DNA from 3 places in the Microbacterium sp. NPDC077391 genome. Region 1 is predicted to be linked to each of the others. Evidence: predicted binding sites of a transcription regulator. Region 1 holds the regulator's gene; each other region holds the start of a gene.

Region 1 (2,197 bases):
ACGGCCAACCAGGTCGCGCTCGCCCTGCGCGACGAGATCACCGACCTCGAGGCCGCCGGAATCGCGATCATCCAGGTCGACGAGCCGGCGCTGCGCGAGCTGCTGCCGCTGAAGGCGGCCGATCAGGCGGACTACCTCGACTGGTCGGTGCGCTCGTTCCGGCTCGCGACCGGCGGCGCCGCCGCCGGAACGCAGATCCACACGCACCTCTGCTACTCGGAGTTCGGTGTCGTGATCGACGCGATCCGCGCCCTCGACGCCGACGTCACCTCGATCGAGGCCGCCCGCAGCCGCATGGAGGTCGTCGCCGACATCGCGCGATTCGGCTTCGACCACGGTGTCGGCCCCGGCGTCTACGACATCCACTCGCCGCGTGTGCCCAGCGTCGAGGAGATCGAGGCGCTGCTGCGTCGCGCCGTCGACGAGCTGCCGCTGCGCCAGCTGTGGGTGAACCCCGACTGCGGCCTGAAGACCCGTGCGTACGAGGAGACGGTGGAGTCGCTGCGCAACATCGTCGAGGCGACCAGGCGCGTCCGCGAGGACGTCGCCGTCACCGTCTGAGCACCGCCCACGACGAAGAGGCGCCACTTCCCGACCGGGAAGGGGCGCCTCTTCGTTCGCGAGGGCTCGCTCAGACCGAGCGCAGCACCGCCACGACCTTTCCGAGCACGACCGCCTCGTCGCCGAGGATGGGCTCGAAAGCCGAGTTGCGCGGCAGCAGCCAGGTGTGTCCGTCTCGGCGGCGGAAGGTCTTCACCGTCGCCTCCCCGTCGATCATGGCGGCGACGATCTCGCCGTTCTCGGCGTTGTTCTGCGTGCGCACGACCACCCAGTCGCCGTCGCAGATCGCCGCATCGATCATCGACTCTCCGTTGACCTTCAGCATGAACAGGTCGCCCTTGCCGACGAGCTGCCTCGGCAGCGGGAAGATCTCCTCCACCTGCTGGTCTGCCGTGATCGGCACGCCGGCGGCGATCTGACCGACGAGCGGCACCAGCGCGGCATCGCCGACAGACGGCGCGGTGTCTGCCGGGTTCTCGGCTCCGCTGCCGGGCAGATCGATCAGCACCTCCATGGCGCGGGTCTTGCCCGGGTCGCGGCGGAGGTAGCCGCTCAGCTCGAGCTGTCCGAGCTGGTGGGTGACGCTCGAGAGCGACTTCAGCCCCACCGCGTCGCCGATCTCGCGCATGCTCGGCGGGTAGCCGTGACGGGCGATCGAGCTCTGGATCACCTCGAGGATCGCCATCTGCTTGGGGCTCAGGCTCTTGCGGCGCCGCGTGCGGGGAGCCTCGGCTGCGGTCTCGGGGTTGTCGCTCATGGGTGCTCCTTCATGCCCTCACACGGTGCAGATCCGCGTCTTCGCGGGGATGCGGTTCGAATGTCGGTGGCCCATGGTGGGCTGACTTCATCGAAACCGTATCCGAGTTCGCTCGGAAAACGGAAGATCTGTTCGAGCGTGTCGCAGAACCGCGGGCGCTGTATTCGAAGAATTCTTGACAGATGTTCGATATCGAAGATAGATTCGGAACGTAGCTTCGGATCCGGCATCCCCGGCCGGATGCCGGATGCGAAAGCTGCACCACTTCCGCCCGATGGGCGGAGGAGAGCGAAGAGGAGCATCGCATGAGCACCATCAGCATCCAGGCCCCCCTGACCGCGTCGGTCACGGCCGCTGCCCGGCGTTCTGTCCCGACCCGGCTGCGCCTCACCGTGCGTGGTCGTCGTCTGCTCGCCACCCTCGCCGCCGCGCCGGTCATCGCCGGCATCGCGGTCTCTCTGCTGGCCGGCGGCTCCGCCATCGCGTCCGGCCAGAGCGCACCCGTCGCGTTCGAGACGGTGACGGTGCTGCCCGGTGACACCCTCTGGTCGATCGCCGCTGAGGCCGCTCCCGGCTCCGACCCGCGCGAGGTCATCGATGCCATCAGGCGTCTCAACAACCTCCCCTCCGGCATGATCCAGGCCGGTGCGTCGATCGCGATCCCGACCGCCTACTCCGAGACCGCGCCCGCCGAGTGAGAGTGCGCCGTCATCCGAGGCGGTGGGTGCGATGCGCGGCCTACGATGGAGCATGTGACCTCCCTCGATGAGCTGCCCCTCCGCGACGATCTGCGCGGGCTCACGCCGTACGGCGCCCCGCAGGCGCCGCTTCCCGTCGCTCTGAACGTCAACGAGAACACGCATCCGGTTCCCGACGAGG
Region 2 (2,197 bases), on a different contig from region 1:
CGGCGAGGTCCGTGGCGTTGATGCGGACGATGACGGTCGCGCCGCTGACGGGCATCCGGCTGTCGCAGTCGAGCGCGTGGGCGCAGAACAGGGTGAGGGCGTCGGCGCGCATCATGGTGACGGTGCGTTGATCGGCATCCACCTCGCCCAGATCCGCGGTGTCGGCAGTGTCTTTGCGGGCCTGGAACTGCGCCGACACGTACCCGTCGATCGCCGCTTTGATCGGCGCGCCTTCTTCGACCGGGGTGACGAGGTTGAGGTGCAGCATGCCGTCGCGTTCGAACATGCTCAGCGCCCGCGCCGCCCGGCGCTCTTCTTCCCGCTGCTCGAGCCGGTCGGCTTCGAGTACCGCCTCGGCGCGCTTGACGAGTCGGCGCACGTCATCCAGCGACAGACCAACGGCCCGCTCGACCAGCTGCTGCTCGACATCCGCCACAAGGCCTTTGTCGGCCCCGATGCGGGCCCGGTCGAGGAACTCCACGATCACCGCCGCCCCGGCACCACCCAACCGGCCGGAGGTCACCGCGGTCTGCACGGCCGGGTACTTCGCCGGCGCGGGCTCGCCGAGCAGGTTCTGCCGGGGCGCGATGGCTTCCCCGACCTTCACCAGCCGCGCCGCATCTCCGGCGCTGGTGCCGGTGGTGGTCGCGATGAGCTGGGCGGTGTTGCGGAATCCCTGCTGCTTCGCGAGGGAGTCCGCACCCAGCTCTGGCCGGGACTCATGCGCGATGGCCGCGGCGACGTCGGCCTGCAGTGCATTCAGCGCCCGCCGCGCGGACCCGATGGCGCGGGTCATCGACACGAGGCCCGACCGGTTCAGGTCGGCCGCGGAACCGGCATCCGCCCAGACCCCGGCCAGAGCCGCGACGGCTTCTCGCAACGGGTCCAGAGCGGGTGCTGACATGTGAAAAGCCTAAACGCCGGCCACCCGCAAGTCAAGCAAAAGTACGAAGAAAACTGTACTACTTCTCCACAACTGTCGAAACTATATGCGAAAGCATCCATCGCCCGACGAGGAGGAAATCTACGCCCGGCCACCGACGCCCGCGTACCCTGAATCGCACGGAGGTGCCTGCCATGTCTGACGCGATGAGCAATGCCGCCCGCTACCGCGCCCGCCGCGACGCCGGCCCCGGTACAGAGGCCGAGCCGGAGAATGACGCGCCAATGGTGCTGAACGCGCAGAACAGGGCGGAGTTCGTCGAGACGGCCATCCAGCTCGCGATCCGCCGTGGCGAGTTCGACAACCTGCCCGGCGCCGGCAAGCCGCTCGAGGGGTTGGGCACGCATCACGATCCCGATTGGTGGATCCGCCGCAAGATCGAGACCGAGAATCTGTCGGGCCTGGGTCCTCCCGCGCTCATGCTGCGCGTCGAGGATCGTGAGCTCGACGGCGAGCTCGATCAGCTCGGCCGCGAGGAGGATGTGCGCGGCGTGCTCGACGACTTCAACCGCCGCGTGATCGAGGCGCGACGCCAGCTGCTCGGCGGCCCACCGGTGGTCACGCAGCCGCGCGACGTCGAGGCCGAGGTGGCGGCCTGGCGAGAACGCCGGGCGGCCCGGCAGGCGGATGCCCGTGCTGAGACGGCTCCGGATGCCGAGCCGAAGCGCGCTCGACGCTGGTGGCGGCGCTGACGTCTTCCACGGACCCGCCCGCCTCGCCGGTTCAGAGATGGGCAACGCCGGTGCGGATGCCCGTGCACCGGCGTTTCCCATCCCTGACGGCACTCACGGCGGCGTGCACCACGGCGCCCGCCCGCGCGAGGCCAGGGCCGGCGGGCCCGAGGTCGGCGCCGCCGCATAGGCTGGACGGCATGACTGACGTACTGCCCTCCGGCCTTGCCGTCTCCGAGTTCAGCTCCGACATCCGTCCGCAGGACGACCTCTACCGCCACGTCAACGGCGCGTGGCTCGAGGCCGCCGAGATCCCCGCCGACAAGGCGCGCTGGGGCTCGTTCCACATGCTCGCCGAACAGGCCGAGAAAGACGTCCGCGAGATCATCGTCGAGTCGCAGGATGCCGCTGAGGGCACCCTCGAGCGCAAGGTCGGCGACCTGTTCCGCAGCTTCATGGACACCGACCGCATCGCCGAGGTCGGCCTCGCGCCCCTGCGGGCAGAGCTGGCGAAGGTCGACGCGATCGACAGCATCCCGTCGTTCCTGCAGACGATCGGCGAGCTCGACCGCAACGGCGTCGC
Region 3 (2,197 bases), on a different contig from region 1:
CTGTCGTTCGAGGACATCACGCCGGGCGGCGCTCGGCGAGCTCGTCGACGGTGGCCTCCGCCTTGACGCCGACGCCGAGCTTCTGCTTGATCTGCGTCTCGATCGCCATGGCGATGTCGTCGTTCTTGATCAGGAAGTTGCGCGCGTTCTCCTTGCCCTGACCGAGCTGGTCGCCGTCGTAGGTGTACCACGAGCCGGACTTCTTGACGATGCCGTGCTCGACGCCGAAGTCGATGAGGCTGCCCTCTCGCGAGATGCCGATGCCGTAGAGGATGTCGAACTCCGCCTGCTTGAAGGGCGGGGCCATCTTGTTCTTGACGACCTTGACGCGGGTGCGGTTTCCGACCGCCTCGGTGCCGTCCTTCAGCGTCTCGATGCGACGGATGTCGAGGCGGACAGAGGCGTAGAACTTCAGCGCCTTACCACCGGCCGTGGTCTCGGGCGAGCCGAAGAACACGCCGATCTTCTCGCGCAGCTGGTTGATGAAGATCGCGGTGGTCTTGGTCTGGTTCAGGCCACCGGTCAGCTTTCGCAGCGCCTGCGACATGAGTCGGGCCTGCAGACCGACGTGCGAGTCGCCCATCTCACCCTTGATCTCCGCCTCGGGGACGAGGGCGGCGACGGAGTCGATGACGACGAGGTCGATCGCGCCGGAGCGGATCAGCATGTCGGCGATCTCGAGCGCCTGCTCACCCGTGTCAGGCTGCGAGACGAGCAGCTGGTCGATGTCGACGCCGAGCTTGCGTGCGTACTCGGGGTCGAGCGCGTGCTCGGCGTCGATGAACGCGGCGATGCCCCCCGCACGCTGGGCGTTGGCGATCGCGTGCAGCGTCAGCGTGGTCTTACCGGACGACTCGGGTCCGTAGATCTCGATGATGCGTCCGCGGGGCAGACCTCCGATGCCGAGGGCGACGTCGAGGGCGATCGACCCGGTCTGGATGACCTCGACGGGGGCGCGCTCGTCGCTGCCCAGTCGCATGATCGATCCCTTGCCGAACTGACGCTCGATGTGCGCGAGTGCGGAGTCCAGGGCCTTCTCGCGGTCGTCGGTGGATGGCATGACGTGCTCCTCTGTATCTCGAAGTTCTGCCGCCTGTAGGCTGTCGCGGCCGTTCCGGATGGAGTGACTCTGCGACAAGGCGCATGGCTCAGTGCCACATCCTTCACCGTAGGAGCGGCCACCGACATTCGGTCGGCGACAGCGTCTGATGTGGAGAAGATGACCTCAGGACCACTTGTGCAGAACATTACGCGGCCGTCGAACACATCTTCGACGACACGCCGGGATGAGCTGTCCGAGTTTCGTTTCAGCGCTCGCGCGGCTCGAGCCGTCCCACACCGTACCGACGCGTGGGTGGTACGTCCGCCTCGTCGCACAGCGCGACCCAGATGTCGCGCGGCGGCACACCGGCATCCAGTGCCTCACGTGCTGTCCGCCCGAGCGAGCCGAGGATGAGGTCGTGCACGAGCGAGTCCGCGCGGCCGCCGAACTCGTCGTCGACCGCGCGGAGGAACTCGCTGCGTCGCATGGGGAGGGTGCGCCGGGGCGTCAGTGCAGCGACAGCTCGGGCTCGACCTCGGCGACGAGGTCGTCCGGAACCACATCCGGGAAGGGGCTGAGGCCCTCGAGAACGGAGATGCGGTCGCCCACTTCGCGCATGATCGTCGAGATGGGCACATCCAGCGCTTCGGCGACCGAGGCGAGGATCTCGCTCGACGCCTCCTTCTGACCGCGCTCGACCTCGCTCAGGTAGCCGAGGGCCACGGAGGCCTTGCTCGCGACCTGGCGCAGGGTGCGCCCCTTCTGCAGGCGGAAGTCCCGCAGCACATCGCCGATTTCCTGTCTGACGAGGATCATCGGAACCTCCTCTCCTTTGCGTCACCTGGAGTCTGCTCCGAGGGGACGGCCAGTCTAACCCGATCGGGTGTCGTTGAATCTACTGTTTCTCGCTGTGCTTGAGTTGTGAGTACGCGACGTGTCACGTAGAGGAGAACCTCGCCCGCCGCGGGGCTATTCCCGCACCGCCACCAGCGCTTCCGCCAGTGCCGCGACCGTCGCCCGCTCGCGGATCTCAGCCCGCGTTCCCTCGAACCGGTACGGGATGCTGCGGACGCCGTCCGGTGTGGCGATCCCGATGTGCACCGTGCCGACCGGCTGACCATCGGGCGAGTCGGGACCGGCGATCCCCGTCGTCCC

The links. The regulator LexA, encoded in region 1, represses DNA repair genes until DNA is damaged. The targets are predictions, from matches to a motif close to TCGAACANNTGTTCGA.
Region 2: the regulator LexA is predicted to act here: its motif matches at 980-995, upstream of AB0O65_RS09485 (DUF222 domain-containing protein).
Region 3: the regulator LexA is predicted to act here: its motif matches at 1,259-1,274, upstream of recA (recombinase RecA).

What each region holds. Positions count from the first base shown of each region.
Region 1 is NZ_JBFBMI010000005.1:33,290-35,486, reverse strand. Features, by position in the region: gene metE (5-methyltetrahydropteroyltriglutamate--homocysteine S-methyltransferase) at 1-561, shown strand, start outside; gene lexA (transcriptional repressor LexA) at 632-1,318, opposite strand; gene AB0O65_RS12660 (LysM peptidoglycan-binding domain-containing protein) at 1,624-2,016, shown strand; gene AB0O65_RS12655 (histidinol-phosphate transaminase) at 2,071-2,197, shown strand, end outside.
Region 2 is NZ_JBFBMI010000003.1:266,797-268,993, forward strand. Features, by position in the region: gene AB0O65_RS09485 (DUF222 domain-containing protein) at 1-904, opposite strand, end outside; gene AB0O65_RS09490 (DUF1992 domain-containing protein) at 1,078-1,635, shown strand; gene AB0O65_RS09495 (M13-type metalloendopeptidase) at 1,815-2,197, shown strand, end outside.
Region 3 is NZ_JBFBMI010000001.1:1,088,505-1,090,701, reverse strand. Features, by position in the region: gene recA (recombinase RecA) at 17-1,060, opposite strand; gene AB0O65_RS04980 (DUF3046 domain-containing protein) at 1,308-1,529, opposite strand; gene AB0O65_RS04975 (helix-turn-helix transcriptional regulator) at 1,550-1,858, opposite strand; gene AB0O65_RS04970 (CinA family protein) at 2,012-2,197, opposite strand, start outside.